DNA from 4 places in the Serratia rhizosphaerae genome. Region 4 is predicted to be linked to each of the others. Evidence: predicted binding sites of a transcription regulator. Region 4 holds the regulator's gene; each other region holds the start of a gene.
The links. Region 4 encodes PhoB, which activates phosphate uptake and scavenging genes when phosphate is short. Its sites were predicted from a motif close to CTGTCATAAAACTGNCNNAT; they were not measured.
Positions count from the first base shown of each region.

Region 1: the regulator PhoB is predicted to act here: its motif matches at 2,909-2,928, upstream of FO014_RS15115 (heavy metal response regulator transcription factor).
Region 2: the regulator PhoB is predicted to act here: its motif matches at 3,027-3,046, upstream of glpT (glycerol-3-phosphate transporter).
Region 3: the regulator PhoB is predicted to act here: its motif matches at 2,783-2,802, upstream of pstS (phosphate ABC transporter substrate-binding protein PstS).

Region 1 covers NZ_CP041764.1:3,235,719-3,241,365, forward strand. The annotation lists partial or broken gene FO014_RS24290 (STM2901 family protein) at 269-379, shown strand; gene FO014_RS15095 (DUF1493 family protein) at 373-699, shown strand; gene FO014_RS15100 (molybdopterin-dependent oxidoreductase) at 850-1,617, opposite strand; gene FO014_RS15105 (cytochrome b/b6 domain-containing protein) at 1,607-2,215, opposite strand; gene FO014_RS15110 (DUF5666 domain-containing protein) at 2,230-2,853, opposite strand; gene FO014_RS15115 (heavy metal response regulator transcription factor) at 2,993-3,664, shown strand; gene FO014_RS15120 (heavy metal sensor histidine kinase) at 3,661-5,100, shown strand; gene FO014_RS15125 (glutathione S-transferase family protein) at 5,146-5,647, opposite strand, start outside.
Region 2 covers NZ_CP041764.1:1,910,211-1,915,857, reverse strand. The annotation lists gene yigL (sugar/pyridoxal phosphate phosphatase YigL) at 1-141, shown strand, start outside; gene glpQ (glycerophosphodiester phosphodiesterase) at 209-1,288, opposite strand; gene glpT (glycerol-3-phosphate transporter) at 1,524-2,876, opposite strand; gene glpA (anaerobic glycerol-3-phosphate dehydrogenase subunit A) at 3,237-4,886, shown strand; gene glpB (glycerol-3-phosphate dehydrogenase subunit GlpB) at 4,876-5,647, shown strand, end outside.
Region 3 covers NZ_CP041764.1:2,142,506-2,148,152, reverse strand. The annotation lists gene glmS (glutamine--fructose-6-phosphate transaminase (isomerizing)) at 138-1,967, shown strand; gene FO014_RS23955 (hypothetical protein) at 2,142-2,303, shown strand; gene FO014_RS09965 (hypothetical protein) at 2,385-2,696, opposite strand; gene pstS (phosphate ABC transporter substrate-binding protein PstS) at 2,910-3,950, shown strand; gene pstC (phosphate ABC transporter permease PstC) at 4,029-4,985, shown strand; gene pstA (phosphate ABC transporter permease PstA) at 4,987-5,647, shown strand, end outside.
Region 4 covers NZ_CP041764.1:1,058,666-1,064,312, reverse strand. The annotation lists gene sbcC (exonuclease subunit SbcC) at 1-1,653, opposite strand, end outside; gene sbcD (exonuclease subunit SbcD) at 1,650-2,879, opposite strand; gene phoB (phosphate response regulator transcription factor PhoB) at 3,135-3,824, shown strand; gene phoR (phosphate regulon sensor histidine kinase PhoR) at 3,849-5,165, shown strand; gene FO014_RS05015 (PstS family phosphate ABC transporter substrate-binding protein) at 5,182-5,647, shown strand, end outside.

The DNA of each region.
Region 1 (5,647 bases), 2.2 Mb from region 4:
AATTCCTCATCTGCACTGCTCTTCGCTCAATTGAACGACGCCTGTAGCTGCTACCGTCTGGGGTGTGTTAGATCTGTGAGCATATAAAACCGTTGGCGGCCGTTACAGCGTCTTACCGCGATAGCACAACAAGAAAAACCAAGCCGTGCCACAGGCTCTAAACACTCACAGAAATCTCACAGTAAGGCGTATTTAAGTCCGATGTCACTAAACAGGTTCATGGTGATTTTCGTCCCTGCACACGATATGCAGGCTCTGCTAGCGTTTCGCCGTGCCTGTTGTAGGATGGGGCATTCTTGCCGGCGATATTGCTGCAATTGCATTTAAAGCAACGGTTAAGTACAACACGATAGCTCGTGGGAGTGACAAGTTATGGTAACTGATGAGGATGTTTTAGCGTTTTTTCGTAAAGAACTGCCCATGGTTACTACTTTGCGTTTGAAGCCTGTCCCGCTTGAGTTGGATACCGTTTTACAAGAGTTCTCAGAGATAGATGACTTGGCGCCGGCAATAGATAGGTACAGCGAAACATTCAATATTGATGTGTCCATACTGGATATTGAATGTTATTACCCGTGGGCGATCCCATGGTTTTTCCGCAAATGGTTTACGACAAAACCCGTTAAGCAGTCCAAAAAACCTCTTACCGTGCGTATGTTCGCGGAGTCTGCCAAGGCCGGTCGCTGGCTGTATGATTAACATTCATTATCGAATTAGGCACATCAGCGGTGCTCTCCTTGCTCATCGTTTGGTTCGCTAACGTAAGTTCAAGTGGCCAAAAAAAGGGCGGTGAGAGCACCCTGGATGGACGTTGCCAGAATTTCCTGGTCGATAAGCCTCTCCCGCGCTTTAAATCCCGCTGAACCAGTTGTAGCCCTGGTCTTCCCAATAGCCGCCGGGGTTGGTGTCGCTGACGAAAATGGCGGCGATATGTTTGGCGTTTTTAAATCCCAGCTTGGTGGGCACCCGTAGCCGCAAGGGGTAGCCATATTCCGCCGGCAGCGCCTTACCAGCAAAATCCAGCGCCAGAATGGTTTGCGGATGCAGCGCGGTGGCCATATCAATGCTGGAGTAGTAGCGATCCGCGCATTTAAAACCGACGTAACGCGCGTTGAGATCGGCGCCAACATGCTGCAGAAAGACGCGTAGCGGCACGCCGCCCCACTGGCCAATCGCGCTCCAGCCCTCAATACAGATTAAGCGGGTGATCTGGCTCTGCTGCGGCAGGCGCTGCAGTTGTTCGAGGGTCCACGGCGCTGTTTTCGCTACTTTGCCGGAGACTTCCAACTGATAACCGCTCAAATCGACTTCCGGCACGTTGTATTCCGGGTAGTAGGCGTTAAACGGAAAAGGATGCGTGATCTGATCCGGACGATAGGTCTGCGCCAGGCGCTGCCCGTTGAACAGCCAGGCCTGGACCCGATCGTTCCAGCGTGACATCGCCCACAGCACTTTATCAACCCGATCGCCGTCTTGCAGATTACAGCCGGTCAGCATTGCCACGCCGCCCAGAGTCAGGCCAGAGCGCAGTAGCAGCCGGCGCTGCAGATTCACCAGCTGTTTTTTCTGATCCGGTTCCAGCGTCGGCGCGCGGGGAGACGGCTTTTTATCCTTCACGTTTACCTCCTGCCAGCATGGCCCACAGCGTGCGCGGTACGACGATCACCATCAGCAGGTGAATGATGACAAACAACCCGACCGCTGCCATGGCGAAAAAATGCACATAGCGTGCGGTGTCAAAACCGCCGAACAGCGCCACGAGCCAGGACAGCTGCACCGGCTTCCAGATCGCCAGCCCGGAGAGCACCAGCAGCAGACCGAGCGCCACAACGCCGAGGTACATCAGCTTTTGAATCGCGTTGTATTTGCCGTGGCGGTGTTGCAGCCGCAGCGTCAGCGCCAGCCCGATATCACGCCGCAGCGCGTCAAGGCGCAACGGCAGCAGATCGTGACGCAAATGGCCGCTGCACAGGCTCCATAGCAGATAGCACAGGCCGTTGAATGCCAGCAGCCACATCAGCGCCAGATGCCAGCCAATGGCGCCGCCCAGCCAGCCGCCGAGCGTGACGGCGGGCGGAAAGCGGAAGTCGAACAGCGGCGAGGCGTTGTAGATCTCCCAGCCGCTCATAAACATGCACGTCATGGCGAACAGATTAACCCAGTGGGTGATTCTGACCGGCCAGCGGTGCACCGGTCGCGACATAGGTGCTTTCATCACGCCCTCCCGCATTACATCGGCGGTACGGTACCGTTTTTACCGGCGGAAATTCGGGTAGCGACGCGTTCACCTTTGTCGTCAGCGGCAGAGAACAGCACGATATGGGTGCCGGGCTGCAGCAGGCTGCGATCGCCGGGATCGAGCGTCACAATCGGCGTACCGTCCGGCACGATGACGGTTTTTTGCTGGTTGTTGTAATTGACCGTCAGGGTGCGGCCGTTGGCGTTCACCAATTTACCGACGGTGCCATTGGTCATGGTATCGACTTTGCCATCGGCGGATTGCCAAGGGGAGTGGCCTTCGCCGGAACCGCGCAGGCTGGCGGCGAAGACGTGAACCTCCAGCGCTTTTAGACTGCCGTCGGCCTGTGGGACTGCTGCGGTGCCAATAAAGCTGTCGGGTTTGATATCTGCGGTCGACCCTTTCGATACACTCAGCACTTTGGTCTGGTCGTTGAGTTTCACGCTGACCTTTTCCCCTTTACGGTCGGTCAGCTGCAGGCTGGTGGCGGAAACCTGATCGATAGTGCCGCGCAGCGGGGCGATGACTTTGCCTGGCATTTGCGCGGCGGCAATACCGCTGCACATCAGCAGGCCGGACAGCAGTAAACCGGCAATACGACGTTGAGTAAGCATTATGTTCTCCTGTGGTTGATTGCCGATTAAGCATGGTTGAAGGATTGGGACAGCACCATGTCTGTTTGATGACATTAATGTCATCAAGCCGCGTGGCTGAAACTGCTACTCTGTTTGCAGAAAGAGTGAGGTGGTGAGAATGCGCATATTAGTGGTTGAAGACGATACCAGCACCGGCGATTACCTGAAAAAGGGGCTGGGGGAGGCCGGATACGGCGTTGATCTGGCGCGTAACGGCACCGATGGCCTGTTCCGGGCGTTGGAGCATGGCTACGATGCCATCGTGCTGGACGTGATGCTGCCCGGAATTGATGGCTGGCAGATTATTGAGGTGCTGCGTAAGAAAAGCGATGTGCCGATCCTGTTTCTGACGGCGCGCGACGGCGTGCAGGACCGGATCCACGGCCTTGAGCTGGGCGCCGATGATTACCTGGTCAAACCGTTTTCGTTTACCGAACTGGTGCTGCGCCTGCGCACGCTGCTGCGTCGCGGCACGGTGCGTGAGTCCGATCACTACGCGATCGCCGATCTGCACATCGATGTGCTGCGGCGCAAGGTGATGCGTCAGGAGACGCTGATTCCGCTGACCAATAAAGAGTTTATGCTGCTGCATCTGTTGGTGCGGCGGGAGGGGGAGGTGCTGTCTCGCACCATGATTGCCTCTCAGGTCTGGGATATGAATTTTGACAGCGATACCAACGTGGTGGATGTCGCCATCAAGCGGCTGCGCGCCAAAATCGACCGGCCATTTGCGATCAAATTGATTCATACCGTGCGCGGTATCGGCTACGTCTGCGAGGCGCGTCCATGAGTACGTTGGCCCGGCGCTGGCGGACGATGTCCCTGACGTTACGCAGCGCCATCCTGTTCGCCGTGGTGGCGGCGCTGGTGGTCAGCGCTGCGGGCAGCTACCTGTATGGCGCGATGCGTCAGGAAATGGTCAACCGCAGCGATCTGCAGGTGACCGGACGTATCGACTATTACCGGAAATTACTGGGTCAGCGCTTTTTAGTGGAGCGGCTGGTTGCCAATACCGGGTTGTTCGAAAATATGCTGGGCAACGAACAGGACGTCCTGATCTTCCAGCTGCAGGGGCAAAAACCGTTAATCAACGTTAACCCGGCCAGGCTGACGCTGCCATCGGTGGTGCCAACGCCGGTCGGTCAGCCGCAGCGGCTGAAGGCAGTGCGCGCCGGAGAGACGCCGCAGGGCGTGCCGATCCGGCTGGCATCGGCGCTGGTGAAACTGGAGGACGGCAAAGTCCTGCAAATTTCGGTGGCGCATGTGATGGCCAACGAACAGAAAATGCTGGCGCGTTATTTGTGGCGCGTGCTGGCGGCGGTGGGGATGGCCTTCGCGCTCATTGCGCTGCTGGGATACTGGGTGATGCGCCGTGAGCTGCGGCCACTAAGGCGCATGGCGGCGCAGGCGGCGGCGATCGCGCCCAGTACGCTGTCAACCCGGCTGAGCGTGCACGGAGCGCCGCAGGAACTGCGGCAGCTGATAGTGTCATTCAACGCCATGCTTGACCGGATAAACGACGGCTATCAGCGCTTGACGCAGTTCTCCGCCGATCTGGCGCATGAGATCCGCACGCCGGTAGGCGCTCTGATGGGCCAGTGTCAGGTGGCCCTGTACCAGCCCCGCAGCGTAGAAGAGTATGAAACCCTGCTCTCCACCAATATGGAGGAATTGGAGCGTATCTCACGCATGGTGGAGAATATTCTGTTTCTGGCCCGTGCCGGCAACGCGCAATCCGCGCTGAATTACCGCACGCTGGATATGGCGGCGGAGCTGCAGCGGGTGGCTGATTACTTTGAAGGCTTGGCAGAAGAGCGTGGTATTCAGCTGACTTGCCAAGGGGGCGGGCGGCTGTGGGCCGATGCCATGCTTTTTCAGCGGGCGCTGAGCAATCTGGTCGCCAATGCGGTGCGTTATGCCGATGGGAACAGCCAAATCATACTGCGGGCCGGGACGGAGGGGGACGCGTGCGTGGTACGGGTGATCAATCAGGGGGCGCCAATCGACGCCGCACACCTGGATAAACTGTTCGACCGGTTCTATCGCGCTGACGCCGCACGCAGCAGCCAGGCCAGCGGGCTTGGGCTGTCAATTGTACGCGCCATCATGACGTTGCACGGTGGCGAGGCCTGTGCCCAGTGTTACCCGCAGCCGCCGGCCGCCCAAATCGTGTTCAGCCTGCTATTTCCGGCAAATCCGCAGGAGGCGCATGACGGGAGAGGGTAAAAACCGGCTCCCGTCATGCGCCGTTTCCCTTCGGCAGACGACGTATTAAGCCCTTAATGCTTCGTAAGACACCATAACGTGTTCGCGGAAGGCGGGGCGTTCCGTCAGCCGATCGTAGTAGCTGCGCAGGTTTGGCAGTGGTTGTCGGTCGATGTCTATATCGTAGTAACGATACAGCACGTGCCCGAATTGGATATCTGCGGCGGAAAATGTGTCGCCAGCCAAAAACGTCTGGCCTGCGAGGCGCTGTTCGGCAATCATCAGTTTGTTCTCAAAGGCCTGCAGCGCTTGGTCGATCGCGGCGGGATCGCGTTCAGCTGCGGGCGTACGCACCACGCGCCAAAAGATCGGCGCGGTAAACAGCAGCGCTACGTTCAGTTTTGACCATTCCATCCAGCGGTCTACATTGGTTCTGGCGATTAAGTCGGCGGGCCAGAATTCGTCCGGTGCATAACGGTTTGCCAGATAGCGCAGGATGGCGCCGGTTTCCCACAGCGGCGGGAGGTCGCCATCTCGGAGTACGGGGATGGTACGGTTCGGGTTCAGC
Region 2 (5,647 bases), 850 kb from region 4:
ATGCTGGCGATGGCGGGCAAGGGCTGCATTATGCGTGACGCGCATCAGCGCCTGAAGGACAAACTGCCGGAGCTGGAGGTGATTGGCTCCAACGTGGATAACGCGGTGCCGCATTATCTGCGCGAGATGTTCCTCTCCTGAGTGATGCAGGCGGGGACGCCCCCGCCCGCATTGACAACGTCGCTGGCCTGCCGGCCAGCCGCGTGTATTACCGGTGTTGCCCCTGTTTTTGCAGGAACTGCACGCCTTTGTCCGGGAAGTCGGTGAATACCCCGTCAACGCCGGCCTGGTTATAAATCACGTCGTACAGCTGATTGACGTCGGTGACGTACTTCGGCAGCGCGTCGGCGCGGATGGTAAACGGATGTACCGCCAGCTTGTTGGCGTGCGCTTCTTTCACCATATCAGTCAGTACGATGTGGCCCGGTTTGGATTTCTCGGCTGCCACCAGCATATGGTAATCAGGCCCGATGCCGTCGGCATACTGGGCGATCTGCTTCATCGCACCCGGCTTGAACATCCAGTCGTAGTCGTAATTGACCCACTTACCGTCGGCGTTCTGCTCGTAGGTTTCATTCCAGTCGTTATAGGCGATCAGCTGCACCAGCTTCAGGTCCATGCCCAGCTTCGGCTCCAACTGGGTTTTGATGCGTTTCAGCTCGTTGGCGTCGAAGCACTGCAGGTACACATTGTCATTTTTACCGGTATAGCCGTACTGCTTCAGCACCGCCAGCACCTTGCTGGAAATATCTTTCCCTTCCTGCTGGTGGAACCACGGCGCCTTGATTTCCGGATAGATGCCGATGTTCTTGCCGGTTGAGTGGTTCAGGCCCTGCACGAACTCAATCTCTTCCTGGAAGGTGTGGACGCGGAAATCGGATTTACCCATCGGGAAGCGGCCCGGGTAGCTCTGCACCTGCTTGCCGTCTTTGATATCAAAGCCTTCGGTGAACTTCAGCGATTTGATCTCGGCCAGGGTAAAGTCGATGGCGTAGTAGCGGCCGTCTTTGCGTGCGCGATCCGGGAAGCGTTGGGCGACGTCGGTGACGCGGTCCAGGTAGTGATCGTGCAGCACCACCAGTTCGTCGTCCTTGGTCATCACCAGATCCTGCTCGAGGAAATCCGCGCCCTGCGCGTAGGCCATGGCCTTGGCCGGCAGCGTGTGTTCCGGCAGGTAGCCGCTGGCGCCGCGGTGGGCGATCACCACCTTGTCGGCGGCGAAGGCGGCGCTGCTGAGGGTAGTCGCCAGAATAATCCCTGACAGCAGGGCTTTAACGTGAGTCCGCATAGTCTTCTCCTTAAGTGGCAGGGCAGCCGCAGGCGGCATCGTTGCCAGTGGGTGGGGAATAAAAAGGCCGCGGTGCGGCCTTTGGGTATATACCCGTCATACGCCAAGTGACCGGTGTGTTGGCGGCGCTCAGTCACCCGAATCGCTTACCTGAGTAAGCTCATCGGGATACCTTCTCTTGCCGCCTTCCTGTCACCCGAGTTGTTTCGGGTATAGTGCGTGGTTTTCGTGACGATTAGCCGCGTTTCGCCGCAATGTCTGCGTGATGTTTCTTCTCGTTCAGCATGGTCAGCAGCAGCAGGAAGACTGCGGCGATGCTGCCGCCGATCATCACCATAAAGCCGCCGTCCCAGCCGAAGAAGTCCACGGTGTAGCCGACGATGGCGCTGGCGGCGACCGAGCCGCCCAGATAACCGAACAAACCGGTGAAGCCGGCGGCGGTGCCTGCGGCCTTCTTCGGCACCAGTTCCAGCGCGTGCAGGCCGATCAGCATCACCGGGCCGTAAATCAGGAAGCCGATGACCAGCATACAGAGCATATCGATCGTCGGGTTGCCCGCCGGGTTCATCCAGAAGACGATGGTGGCGATGGTGACCAGCGTCATAAAGAAGACGCCGGTGGCGCCGCGGTTGCCTTTAAACACTTTATCTGACATCCAGCCGCACAGCAGGGTGCCTGGGATACCGGCATATTCGTACAGGAAGTAGGCCCAGGAGGACTTATCCAGCGCGAAGTGCTTCACTTCTTTCAGGTAGGTCGGCGACCAGTCCAGAATGCCGTAGCGCAGCAGGTAAACGAACACGTTGGCGACCGCGATATACCACAGCAGTTTGTTCGGCAGGATGTACTGCATGAAGATCTGCTTGGCGGTCAGTTCTTCTTCCGCTTTTTCGCTGTAATCGTCCGGGTAGTCGTTTTTGTACTCTTCCACCGGCGGCAGGCCGCAGGACTGCGGCGTATCGCGCATCAGACCAAAGGCGATCAGGGCCACCAGAATGGCGCCGAAGGCCGGCATGTACAGCGCGGCGTGCCAGTCGTTGAACCAGGCCATGCCGAGCAGGAACAGCAGCGGCGGCAGGCCGCCGCCGACGTTATGTGCGCAGTTCCAGATGGAGACGATCTGGCCGCGTTCTTTCTGCGACCACCAGTGCACCATGGTACGGCCGCACGGCGGCCAGCCCATGCCCTGGAACCAGCCGCACAGGAACAGCAGCACGAACATCACGGCGATGCTGGAGGTGGCCCACGGAACAAAGCCCATAAACAGCATGACGCAGGCGGCCAGAATCAGACCGGCGGGCAGGAAGACGCGCGGGTTAGAGCGGTCGGACACCGAGCCCATGATAAATTTGGAGAAACCGTAAGCGATGGAGATCCCTGACAGGGCGAAGCCCAGGTCGCCGCGGCTGAAGCCTTCCTCGATCAGATACGGCATCGCCAGGGTGAAGTTTTTACGTACCAGATAGTACGCGGCGTAGCCGAAGAAAATTCCCATAAAAATTTGCCAGCGCAGTCGGCGATAGAGCGGATCTACCTTGTCGACCGGCACACGAGAAGTGTGTGCGGCTGGCTTAAAAATACTCAACATGAGCGCCTCCGATTGGCTTTATCAGTATGACACGCTCAGAGCAGGCGTTCTGAGTCGTGTTTGAGCGGATATCTAAAGTGTTGCTTTTTGTTCTATAACGAGCGCCATGCTAGACAAAACCCCTGGTTGGCTCTGTGATGGATGGCGCATTTGTTACATTTTTATAAAACAACGGCGAATTTTGAGCGATTCGTTAACGTTATGAAATAGACAAAGCCAAAAAAGTCGTGATGACGATCACATAAGTGGATTTTTATAGACATTTCTCTTTCGTTTTATGTTCGTTATTGTTCCTTATCAAACAAATTCCACACTAACTATGGATCAATAGCCCCATAATCAGCGTCATTGGGGGTGGAAATGAGCCACGCTTCACCGGTAACTGAAACGGATGTCATCATTATAGGCGGCGGCGCGACCGGCGCCGGCATTGCCCGCGACTGCGCGCGCCGCGGCTTACGCTGCCTGCTGCTGGAGCGTCACGATATCGCCACCGGCGCCACCGGGCGCAACCACGGCCTGCTGCACAGCGGCGCGCGTTATGCGGTGACCGACGGCGAATCCGCCCGCGAGTGCATTGAAGAAAACCGCATTCTGAAACGTATTGCGCATCACTGCATCGAGCGCACCGATGGCCTGTTCATCACGCTGCCGCAGGATTCGCTGGCGTATCAGCAACAGTTTATCCAGGCCTGTCGGCAGGCCGGCATTGACGCACAGGCGATTGATCCGCAGCAGGCGCTGCGCCTGGAGCCGGCGGCCAACCCGGCGCTGATCGGCGCCGTGCGGGTGCCGGACGGCACGGTCGATCCTTTCCGGCTGACCGCCGCCAATATGCTGGACGCGCGCGAACAGGGCGCGCAGATCCTGACCTACCATCAGGTGGTGGGGCTGTTGCGCGTGGGCGATCGCGTGCGCGGCGTGCGCGTTTACGACCATCAGCAGCGGCGTCAGTATGAAATTCATGCCGAGGTGGTGGTCAACGCCGCCGGCATCTGGGGCCAGCAAATTGCCGAATACGCCGATCTGCGCGTACGCATGTTCCCGGCGAAGGGGGCGCTGCTGATCCTCGGCCATCGCATTAACAACATGGTGATCAACCGCTGCCGTAAACCGGCGGACGCCGACATTCTGGTGCCGGGCGACACCATCTCGCTGATCGGCACCACCTCGACGCACATTGATTACGACCAGATCGACAACATGCTGGTGACGCCGCAGGAAGTGGATACGCTGATGCGCGAAGGGGCGCTGCTGGCGCCCGCGATGGCGCAGACCCGTATTCTGCGCGCCTATGCCGGCGTGCGGCCGCTGGTGGCCAGCGATGACGACCCGTCCGGGCGTAACGTCAGCCGCGGCATTGTGCTGCTCGACCATGCGCAGCGCGACGGCCTGGAAGGCTTTATCACCATCACCGGCGGCAAGCTGATGACTTACCGGCTGATGGCGGAGTGGGCCACCGACCTGGTGTGCGAAAAACTCGCCGTCAACGCCCGCTGCACCACCGCGGAACAGGCGCTGCCCGGCTCGCGTCAGTCGGCGGAAGAAACCGTGCGCCGCGTGGTGTCGCTGCCGGCCAGCATCCGCGGTTCGGCGGTGTATCGCCACGGCGACCGCGCCGGATTGGTGCCGGCCGAGAATCGCCTCGATACCAGTCTGGTGTGCGAATGCGAAGCGGTGACCGCCGGCGAAGTACGCTACGCGGTAGAGTCGCTGACGGTCAATAACCTGGTGGATTTACGCCGCCGCACCCGCGTGGGAATGGGCACCTGTCAGGGCGAACTGTGCGCCTGCCGCGCCGCCGGCCTGCTGTCCCGTTTTAATGTCAGCACGCCGCAGCAGTCCATCACCCAGCTCTCCCACTTCCTGAACGAACGCTGGAAAGGCGTGCGGCCGATCGCCTGGGGCGATGCGCTGCGCGAAAGCGAGTTCACCAGTTGGGTCTATCAGGGACTGTGCGGGCTGGATGCGTGCGGCGACGGCAAACAGGAGGCGGATGATGCAATTTGACGTCGTAGTGATCGGCGGCGGGCTGGCGGGCTTGAGCTGCGCGCTGCGTTTGAGCGAGCAGGGCCGGCGCTGCGCGGTGGTGAGCAACGGGCAGAGTGCGCTCTATTTTGCCTCCGGTTCGCTGGATCTGCTGGCGCAGTTGCCGGACGGCACGCCGGTGGCGGCGCCGCTCGACGCGCTGCCCGCGTTGGCGCAACAGGCGCCGCAGCACCCTTACAGCCTGATGGGCGCGTCGCAGGTGGCCGCGCTGGCGAACGAGGCGCAGCAGCTGCTGCAGCGCTGCGGCCTGGCGATGCAGGGCGACAGCCGGATGAACCATCTGCGCGTTACGCCGCTGGGCACGCGGCGGGCGACCTGGCTCAGTCCGCAAGCGGTGCCGACCACGCCGCTGGACGCGCCGCTGCCGTGGCGCAGCATCGCGCTGCTGGGCATCGAAGGCTTTCTGGATTTCCAGCCGCAGTTGGCGGCCAGCTCGCTGCAGCGCCAGCAGGGCGTTGACGTTCTTGTCGGCTATCTGCATCTGCCGGCGCTCGACCGTCTGCGCAATAACCCCAGCGAATTTCGCGCGGTCAATATCGCCCGGGTGTTGGATATGCCGGAACAACACGCCGCGCTGGCGGAGGAAATCCGGCGGCTGGCGGACGAGGCGGAGGCCGTATTCCTGCCGGCCTGTCTGGGACTGGAGGATGACCGCGCGCTGCAGGCGCTGCAGCAGCGGCTGGGCAAGCCGGTAATGCTGTTGCCGACCTTGCCGCCTTCGG
Region 3 (5,647 bases), 1.1 Mb from region 4:
AGCGCAAAACATATAAGTCCTCTTCAGAGGATCATCCCCCCACTCTCTACAAGGCTCGGGGCGCACGGTAATCACCGGCAAAAAATCAGGTCAGGCATCGAAGCGTCCAAGAAGACGCTTAATTAGGAATAAAATCCATGTGTGGAATTGTAGGCGCAGTAGCGCAACGTGATATTGCAGAGATTCTGTTGGAAGGTTTACGCCGTCTTGAATACCGCGGTTATGACTCGGCCGGTTTGGCGGTCGTTGATGCAGAAGGGCGCCTTAACCGCGTGCGTCGCGTTGGTAAGGTCAACGCGCTGGCGGAAGCGGTAGAGCAACAACCTTTGCACGGCGGCACCGGCATCGCGCACACCCGTTGGGCGACCCACGGCGAGCCGACCGAAGCTAACGCTCACCCGCATGTTTCTGATTACATTTCCGTGGTGCATAACGGCATCATTGAAAACCACGAGCCGCTGCGCGAGCTGCTGATTGAACGCGGCTACCGCTTTGCGTCCGAAACCGATACCGAGGTGATCGCGCATCTGGTGCACTGGGAACAACTGCAGGGCGGCACGCTGCTGGAGGTGGTCAAGCGCGTGATCCCTCAGCTGCGCGGCGCTTACGGCACCGTGGTGATGGACAGCCGCGACCCAAGTGTGCTGGTGGCCGCCCGTTCCGGCAGCCCGCTGGTGATTGGCCGCGGCGTCGGCGAGAACTTTATCGCTTCCGACCAGCTGGCGCTGCTGCCGGTGACCCGCCGCTTTATCTTCCTGGAAGAGGGTGATGTGGTGGAAGTGACCCGCCGTTCCGTGGCTATTTTTGACCAGCAGGGCAACCCGGTCGAGCGCGAGGAAATCGAGTCGCAGGTGCAGTACGACGCCGGTGACAAGGGCGCTTATCGCCACTACATGCAAAAAGAGATCTTCGAACAGCCGCTGGCGTTGAAGAACACCCTGGAGGGGCGTTTCAGCAACGGCCAGATCAACCTGAGCGAACTGGGCCCGCAGAGCGAAGCGCTGCTGGCGCAGGTGCAGCACGTGCAGATCATCGCCTGCGGCACCTCCTATCACTCCGGGATGGTGGCGCGTTACTGGTTTGAAGCGCTGGCCGGCGTGCCGTGCGACGTTGAGATTGCGTCCGAATTCCGTTATCGCAAATCGGCGGTGCGCCCAGGCAGCCTGATTATTACCCTGTCGCAGTCCGGCGAAACCGCAGATACCCTGGCGGCGCTGCGTTTGTCCAAACAGCTGGGCTACCTGGCGTCGCTGGCGGTGTGCAACGTGGCCGGCTCGTCGCTGGTGCGTGAATCCGACATGGCGCTGATGACCAAGGCCGGTACCGAAATCGGCGTGGCGTCCACCAAGGCCTTTACCACTCAGTTAACCGTGCTGCTGATGCTGGTGGCGCGTCTGGGCCGCCTGAAAGGTATGACGGAAAGCGTCGAGCACGATATCGTGCACGGCCTGCAGGCGCTGCCTGCACGCATTGAACAGATGCTGTCGCTGGATAAAAACATCGAGGCGCTGGCGGAAGGCTTCTCCGATAAGCATCATGCGCTGTTCCTCGGCCGCGGCGATCAGTACCCGATCGCCATGGAAGGGGCGCTGAAGCTGAAGGAGATCTCCTATATTCACGCCGAGGCCTATGCGGCCGGTGAGCTGAAGCACGGCCCGCTGGCGCTGATTGACGCCGATATGCCGGTGATCGTGGTGGCGCCGAACAACGAGCTGTTGGAAAAACTGAAATCCAACATCGAAGAGGTGCGCGCGCGCGGCGGCCAGCTGTACGTGTTCGCCGATCAGGACGCCGGTTTCGTCAGCAGCGAAGGGATGACCATTATCCCGTTGCCGCACGTGGAAGAGATCGTTGCGCCGATCTTCTACACCGTGCCGCTGCAGCTGCTGTCTTACCACGTGGCGCTGATTAAAGGCACCGACGTCGATCAGCCGCGTAACCTGGCGAAGTCGGTAACCGTCGAGTAAAACCGCTGCTTTTTTGCTGATTAATCCGGCGTGCTGTGTAAACGGCGCGCCGGATTTTTTATGGCGGAAGAACGGCTGAACTATACTGAATGCGGTTCAACGATGAGGAGTCAGGTATGCAGCAGTCGTGGCAGGGCGTGGATACTTATCTGGAGCATTGTTTAGCACATCAGGATGATAATTTGGCGCAAACTTTGGCGGCTGAACGCCGAGCGCGGCTTACCGGCGTTTGATGTGTCGCCGCTGCAGGGGCAGTTCCTGACGCTGATGGCGCAAATCAGCGGGGCGCGTCGGGTATTGGAGATTGGTACGCTGGGTGGGTACAGCACCCAATAATCTTGCCCGCGGGTTGCCGGAGGACGGCCATGTGGTTGACGCTGGAAAAAGAGCCGGCCTCAGCGCCGGCTTGTTTATTCGCTAGCCTTTCACCTTATTGCTCAGTTCCTGCAACGAACGTTTTAGCTCATCGATCTGACGATCTTTATTCCTGTTTTCATCCTGCAGCTGTTTTAGCTCCCTTTCATGATTTTTCTGTTGATTGATAAGTTCATCGAGATCCCGCTGCGTATAGTTGGATGTTCGGTAACCGTCATCGCCTTCAAACAGAATTTTTTCGCCGCCTGTGGTGCCTGAGAACCTAGAATCGCGTGGAAAATTATTTGCCGCCATAACGTTGGCAGAAGCCAGCAGAGACAGGCCAAGCGCCGATAAGATAAATACTTTTTTCATTTGAGATCCTTTCGTTTTCGTACTACGTAATCGGAGTCATATTCGGAAGGTAGTATAATCAATGAGTTATATTGTTTTATTGCTGGTTGTCATATAACTGTCATATTTCATACATTTTACTGTCACCAAACTGTCCTATTTTCCCTCCTGCAGCAATACTTACTCTGATGAAAACGATTTGAAATCGATTTTTGATGCCCCTTAGGAGGGATTATGAAACTGATGCGTACCACCGTCGCCAGTATTGTAGCAGCGACTTTCTCCATGGCCTCTGTGTCCGCGTTCGCTGCCGCCAGCCTGACCGGTGCAGGTGCGACATTCCCCGCGCCGGTGTATGCCAAGTGGGCAGATTCCTATCAAAAAGAAACCGGCAACAAAGTTAACTATCAGGGGATCGGTTCCTCCGGCGGCGTGAAGCAGATCGTTGCCAATACCGTTGACTTTGGCGCCTCCGACGCACCGCTGTCCGACGAAAAGCTGGCGGCTGACGGCCTGTTCCAGTTCCCGACCGTGATTGGCGGCGTGGTGCTGGCGGTGAATATTCCCGGTATCAAATCCGGCGACCTGACGCTGGACGGCCAGACTCTGGGTGATATCTACCTGGGCAACATCAAAAAATGGAACGACCCGGCAATCGCCAAACTCAACCCGGGCGTGAAATTGCCGGATCAGAATATCGCCGTGGTGCGCCGCGCTGACGGTTCCGGCACCTCCTTCGTCTTCACCAGCTACCTGGCGAAAGTGAATGCGAAGTGGAAAGAGAAAGTGGGCGCCGGCTCGACGGTAAACTGGCCGACCGGTCTGGGCGGTAAAGGCAACGACGGCATCGCCGCCTTTGTTCAGCGCCTGCCGGGTTCTATCGGCTACGTTGAGTATGCCTACGCCAAACAGAATAACCTGGCGTACACCAAGCTGGTCTCCGCCGACGGCAAGCCGGTCAGCCCGACCGAAGACGCCTTCAGCGCCGCCGCCAAAGGCGCGGACTGGAGCAAAACCTTCGCGCAGGATCTGACCAATCAGAAAGGTGATAACGCCTGGCCGATTACCTCCACCACCTTCATCCTGGTGCACAAGGCACAGAAGAAGCCTGACCAGGGCACCGAAGTGCTGAAGTTCTTTGACTGGGCGTACAAGTCAGGCGGTGAGCAGGCCAAAGCGCTGGATTATGCGGTACTGCCTGATGAAGTGATCGAGCAGGTGCGCGCCGCATGGAAAACCAACGTAAAAGACAGCGCCGGTAAGGCTCTGTACTAAACGGCCGAGGCAGCATGCGCCGTTTCTGTAGGGGCCCGCTTCGCCGGGCCCTCCAAGCTTTAAACAGAAGAGTAATTTATGGCTGAGTACAAGCCGACCATCAAAGCGCCGAGCAAAAACGGCGATGTCATCTTCAGTGCGCTGGTTAAGCTGGCTGCGCTGATTACCCTATTGCTGCTGGGCGGCATTATCGTTTCGCTGATTTTTGCCTCCTGGCCAAGCATCCAGAAATTCGGCTTCGCCTTCTTGTGGACCAAAGACTGGGATGCGCCGGCGGAGCAGTTTGGTGCGCTGGTGCCGATTTACGGCACCATTGTTACCTCGCTGATTGCGCTGATTATCGCCGTGCCGGTCAGCTTCGGCATTGCGCTGTTCCTGACCGAGCTGGCGCCGAACTGGCTGAAGCGCCCGCTGGGCGTCGCCATTGAGCTGCTGGCGGCGATCCCGAGCATCGTTTACGGCATGTGGGGGCTGTTCGTCTTTGCCCCGCTGTTTGCCGAATACTTCCAGACGCCGGTGGGCAACGTGCTGTCCGGCATCCCGATTGTCGGCGAACTGTTCGCCGGCCCGGCCTTCGGCATCGGCATTCTGGCCGCCGGGGTGATTCTGGCGATTATGATTATCCCGTATATCGCTGCGGTAATGCGCGACGTGTTCGAACAGACGCCGGTGATGATGAAAGAGTCGGCCTACGGCATCGGCTGCACCACCTGGGAAGTGATCTGGCGCATCGTGCTGCCGTTTACCAAAAACGGCGTGATCGGCGGCGTGATGCTGGGGCTGGGGCGCGCGTTGGGGGAAACCATGGCGGTGACCTTTATTATCGGCAACACCTACCAGCTCGACAGCGCATCGCTGTATATGCCGGGCAACAGCATCACCTCGGCGCTGGCTAACGAGTTCGCCGAGGCGGAATCCGGGCTGCACACCGCGGCGCTGATGGAGCTGGGGCTGATTCTGTTTGTTATCACCTTTATCGTGCTGGCGCTGTCGAAACTGATGATCATGCGTCTGGCCAAGAATGAGGGGCGTTAACATGGCGACGATGGATATGCAAAACCCTGAAGCGGTGGCGGAAACCCGCCGCAAAATGCAGGCCTGGCGCCGGCAGAAGAACCGCATCGCGCTGTTTTTATCAATGGCGACCATGGCGTTCGGCCTGTTCTGGCTGATTTGGATCCTGTTCTCGACCGTCACCAAAGGCGTGGACGGCATGTCGCTGGCGCTGTTTACCGAAATGACGCCGCCGCCGAATACCGCCGGCGGCGGGCTGGCCAACGCCATTGCCGGCAGCGGCCTGTTGATCCTGTGGGCGACCATCTTCGGCACCCCGCTCGGTATTCTGGCCGGTATTTATCTGGCGGAGTACGGGCGTAAATCCTGGCTGGCGGAAGTGATCCGTTTTATTAACGACATTCTGCTGTCTGCGCCGTCGATTGTGGTTGGCCTGTTCGTCTACACCATCGTGGTGGCGAAGATGGAGCACTTCTCCGGCTGGGCGGGCATTGTTGCGCTGGCGCTGCTGCAGGTGCCGATCGTTATCCGCACCACGGAGAATATGCTCAAACTGGTGCCGGATACGCTGCGCGAGGCGGCCTATGCGCTCGGTACGCCGAAGTGGCGCATGATTTCCGCCATCACGCTGAAGGCGTCGGTCTCCGGCATTATCACCGGCGTGCTGCTGGCCATCGCGCGTA
Region 4 (5,647 bases):
CGTCTGATAATCGGTGATGGCCGGGTGCTCGGTAGAGCCGCACAGCGGGCAGGGCGAGCCGGTCTGCAGCCGGGCGCGTTCGGCTTCCAGACTGACAATGCGCTGCTCAAGCTCATGGGTTTTCTCTACTTCCGCCTGCAGGGTTTTGTGCTGCTGATACTGCTGTCTGGCCTGTTCTAACTGCGGCGCCAGCTGTTGCAGCTGTTGCTGGCCGGCGGCCAACTCCTGCCGCTGTTGCGTCAGCCGTTGATCCAGCTGCAGCGCCAGCGAGGACAGGGTCGCCAGCTGCTGGCGCGTCGGGCGCAGGTCGCTCAGCTGCTGCAGGCGCTGGCGCAAGGCGGCCAGCGGCGTTTCGGCTTCCAGCACGCTGTGCTGCTGCTGTTGTGCGGCGAGCGCCTGAGTCAGGGCGCTCAGCTGCGTCTGATGCTGCTCGGCCTGCGTCGCCAGCTGTGCGCGTTCGGCGTGCAGTTTGTCCAGCGTCTGTTTCTGCTGTCCGCACTGGCGCACGGCGTCGTCGCGGGTTTGCTGCAGTTCGCTACGACTTTTGCTCAGCTGTGCGATGTGGTGATCGAGCGGCAGCACCTGTTCGTCGATCAGCTGCTGCTGCTGTTGCCGGTGCGCCGCCTGTGTCTGTTGTTCGGCGCGCGCCTGCTCCAGCGCCTGCTGCAGCGGTGCCATTTGTGCGGCCTGCTGCTGTTGCTGTTGGTCAAGCCGGGTCAGCTGCTGCTGCGATGCCTGCAGTTCATCGCGGTAGCGCTGGCGTTCATTGTGCAGCGGGCGCAGTTTTTCGGCGGGTTCGCTGCGCGCCAGCGTCTGCAGCTGCGGTTCGGCCTGCTCCTGCTCCTGTTGCAGCGCCTGTAAGCGCTGCTGGCACTGTTGCAGCTGTTGCTGCAGACGCTGCCACTGTTGCAGCCAGTTAAGCGTCTGCCGCTGTTGTTCATCGTGCTGACTGAGCGTGGTTTCTTCCTGACGCAGCGCGTCGAGCTGGGTTTCCAACTGTTGGCGCTGTTCGTCGCTCAGCAGTTCAATACCGCTGGCGCGCTGGTGCAGCGCATCCAGCTCAAGTTTGGCCTGCTTATGCTGTTCGAACACCCGCTCGGACAGCTGGCCGTAGATTTCGGTGCCGGTGAGTTCTTCAAGCAGTTCGGCGCGATCGTTGGCGTCGGCGTTGAGGAAGGCGGCGAACTGCCCCTGCGACAGCATCATCGATTTGGTAAAACGGCCGAAGTCCAGGCCGGTGATGGCGGCGACCGCCTCCAGCTTGTCGCGCACCTTATCGGCGAGGATCTTGCCGTCCGTCAGCAGCGCCAGCTCGACCTTCGGCGCCTGCAGGTTGCCGTTCGGATCGTTTTTGGCCCGGCGCTGGCTCCAGAAGGCGCGGTAGCCGACGCCTTTGACCTCGAACTCCACCTCGGCCAGCGATTCGGCGGTATGGCGCGTCATCAGATCGTTCTGGCTGGGGGATACGTGCAGCCGCGGCGTCTGGTGATACAGCGCCAGGCAGACGGCGTCGAGCAGGGTGGTTTTGCCCGCGCCGGTCGGGCCGGTGATGGCGAACAGGCCGTTGCTGGCGAACGGTTCGGCGCTGAAGTCTATTTTCCACTCGCCCTGCAGCGAGTTGAGGTTTTTCAGCCGTAGGCTCAGAATTTTCATGCCGATGGCTCCTCATTCTGCTGCAGAGCGTCGACCGTCTGGCGGAACATGGCGCGCATCCGGCCGCGCCGCGCCTCTTCCAGTTCGCTTTCCTGCGCCAGACGGCGTTCAAACACCTCATCAACGCTCAGTTCGTTCAACGTCTCTTTATCCTGCTGCTCAATGGCCTGACGGCGCTGCTCTTTACTGCGCCGCAGCAGCACCACCTCCACCGGCAGATTATCCGCCAGCGCCTGGATGCGGCGCTGAATGTCGCTGAGGTAATCCTGCGTCGCTACTTCGATATCCAGCCACACCGGCAGCTCGCCCTGATAGTCGGCAAACTGCTGCAGCTGCTGTTCGATCTGGGCGAGATCGCCTTTGATCAACTGCATCGGCTGGAAAAGCGGGACGGGCAGCGTAGTGACCTGCTGCAGCCCGCCGTCGGCGAAGTCGACCATAAACACGCTTTTGGCGCTGCCCAGCTCATCAAAGCTGAGCGGGATCGGCGAGCCGCTGTAACGGATATGCTCGCTTTTCGCCACCTTTTGCGCCCGGTGAATATGCCCCAGGGCGATATAGTCCGCCGGCGGGAAGGCCTGCGCCGGGAAGGCGTCCAGCGTGCCGATATAGATATCGCGCACCGAATCCGAGGTGGTGACGCCGACGGTGGTCAGGTGGCCGGTGGCGACGATCGGCAGCGTAAGATCGAGCGCCTCGCGCTGCGCGCAGGCCGCCTGATACAGCGTTAGATAATGTTCGGCGATGGCTTCCTGCAGCGCCTGCTGCTTCTGCGTGCCGGATTCGCCGGCGCGGCTGGTCAGCAAATCGCGCGGGCGCAGGAACGGGATGGCGCACAGCAGCGCGCCGGGCTGGCCGTTGCGGCGGTTAAGCGTCACGATTTGCTGCCCGGCCTCGGCCTGCGCGCTGGCGATCACGCGGGTGTTCAGACAGGAGAGCAGCTCGCGCGATTCATTCAGCGTCGCCACGGAGTCGTGGTTGCCGCCCAGCACCACCAGTTGGCAGCCGGTCTGCTGCAGTTCCACCACAAAGCGGTTGTAGAGTTCGCGCGCGTAGCTCGGCGGCGAACCGGTGTCGAACAGATCCCCGGCGACGATCAGCGCGTCCACCTGATGCTGTTCAATCTGCGCAATCAGCCAGCGCAAAAACGCCTGATGCTCGGCGGCACGGCTTTTGGTGAAAAAATACTGACCCAAATGCCAGTCAGAGGTGTGTATCAGGCGCATGACTCTCCCGGGGATTGGCCGTCGGTTGTGCCGGGGCGAAACGCGGCGGCGGTAAAACGTTGACGATGATTATACGGGTTGGCGGGTAAAAATATGCTATTTCTATCTATTCCGGCGGTTAAGCCGGCGCGACGGTGATAAGCATTTATATTGTGAATGTTACTGAGTGGTTAATTTCATAAATCTGTCACAAAACTGACGCATAATGGCGCCCGCAAACAAATTGTGAACGCTAACACATTGGCAGGATTGACGATGGCAAGACGCATACTGGTGGTGGAAGACGAAGCGCCGATTCGCGAGATGGTGTGCTTTGTGTTGGAACAGAATGGTTACCAACCGTTGGAAGCCGAAGATTATGACAGTGCCGTAACGCGCCTGTCTGAGCCGTTCCCCGATTTAGTGTTGCTGGACTGGATGTTGCCCGGCGGCTCCGGCATTCAATTTATCAAACATATGAAGCGCGAAGCGCTGACCCGCGATATCCCGGTGATGATGCTGACGGCGCGCGGCGAGGAGGAGGACCGGGTGCGCGGCCTGGAAGTCGGCGCGGATGATTACATCACCAAACCGTTCTCGCCGAAGGAACTGGTGGCGCGGATTAAAGCGGTGATGCGCCGTATTTCGCCGATGGCGGTGGAAGAGGTGATCGAGATGCAGGGGCTGAGTCTCGACCCGTCTTCGCATCGGGTGATGGCCAACGAACAGCCGCTGGATATGGGCCCCACCGAATTCAAACTGCTGCATTTCTTTATGACCCACCCGGAGCGTGTTTACAGCCGCGAACAGTTGCTTAATCACGTCTGGGGCACTAACGTTTATGTGGAAGACCGCACCGTTGATGTGCATATCCGCCGGCTGCGCAAGGCGCTGGAGAGCAGTGGTCATGACAAGATGGTTCAAACCGTTCGCGGCACAGGTTACCGCTTTTCAACGCGCTATTAATCGCGCAGCGTCGGAGAGCATGCCGTGCTAGAACGCCTTTCCTGGAAAAGGCTGGCTCTTGAGCTGGCCCTTTTTTGCTTGCCGGCCCTGCTGTTGGGGCTGATTTTCGGCTATCTCCCCTGGTTACTGCTGGTCGCCGTGCTGGCGGCGCTGGGCTGGAACTTCTATAACCAGCTGAAACTTTCCCACTGGCTGTGGATTGACCGCAGCATGACGCCGCCGCCGGGGCGCTGGAGCTGGGAGCCGCTGTTTTACGGCCTGTATCAGATGCAGCAGCGCAACCGCCGCCGTCGGCGCGAGCTGGCGCTGCTGATCAAACGCTTCCGCAGCGGCGCCGAATCGCTGCCGGATGCGGTGGTGATGACCACCGAAGAGGGGAATATTTTCTGGTGCAACGGGCTGGCGCAGCATCTGCTCGGCTTCCGTTGGCCGGAGGATAACGGCCAGCATATTCTCAACCTGCTGCGCTACCCGGAGTTCAGCCACTATCTGCAACAGCAATCCTTCGATAAACCCCTGACGCTGCAGCTGAATAACGAGCATTACGTTGAATTCCGCGTGATGCCGTATTCGGAAGGGCAGCTGCTGATGGTGGCGCGCGACGTGACGCAGATGCGGCAGTTGGAGGGCGCGCGGCGCAACTTCTTCGCCAACGTCAGCCACGAGCTGCGCACGCCGCTGACCGTGCTGCAGGGCTATCTGGAAATGATGGGCGACGACGAGCCGGACGGTTCGCTGCGCGGCAAGGCGCTGGCCACCATGCAGGAACAAACCCGGCGCATGGACGGGCTGGTGAAGCAGTTGCTGACGCTGTCGCGCATCGAGGCGGCGCCGATTATCGAGATGAATGAGACGGTGGACGTGCCCCTGATGCTGCGGGTGCTGCAGCGTGAGGCGCAGTCGCTCAGCGGCGGCCGCCATGAAATCAGTTTCCGCGTGAATGAAGCGCTGAAGGTGTACGGCAATGACGACCAACTGCGCAGCGCGGTGTCCAATCTGGTGTATAACGCGGTGAACCACACGCCGGCAGGCACGCACATTGAGGTGAGCTGGCAGCAGACGCCGCAGGGGGCGCAGTTCCAGGTCAGCGACAACGGGCCGGGCATCGCCGCCGAGCACCTGCCGCGTCTGACCGAGCGCTTTTACCGCGTGGACAAGGCGCGTTCGCGGCAGACCGGCGGCAGCGGGCTGGGGCTGGCGATCGTCAAGCACGCCCTCAGCCATCACGATGCGCGGCTGGAGGTGCTCAGCGAGCCGGGCAACGGCACCCGCTTTATCTTTACTTTGCCTAACCGGTTGATTGTTCCCGACGCTTTGTCAGAGAATGCGCTGAAAAATTAATGCGTGAGGCACCGGTATGCGACTGACCCGAGGGATATGGCTCTGCCTGCTGTTATTGTGCAGCCCCGGCCTGCGGGCGCAGCCGAGCGGCATGCTGTCGGGCAATCTTTCCAGCGTCGGTTCCGACACGCTGGCGAACTTGATGTCGCTGTGGGCGCAGGACTTCAGCCAGCACTATCCGAATATCAATCTGCAGATGCAGGCCGCCGGTTCATCGACCGCGCCGACGGCGCTGGCCGCCGGCGCCGCGCAGCTGGGGCCGATGAGCCGTCCGATGAAGGCGGCGGAGCTGTCGGCGTTCGAACAGCGCTACGGCTACGCGCCGCTGGCGGTGCCGGTGGCGGTCGATGCGCTGGTGGTGCTGGTGCATCAGGACAACCCGCTGCCGGGGCTGAACCTTGGCCAGTTGGATCAGATCTTTTCCGCCACCCGCCGCTGCGGCGAAGCCGCCGCACTGCGGAACTGGGGCCAGCTGGCGCTGC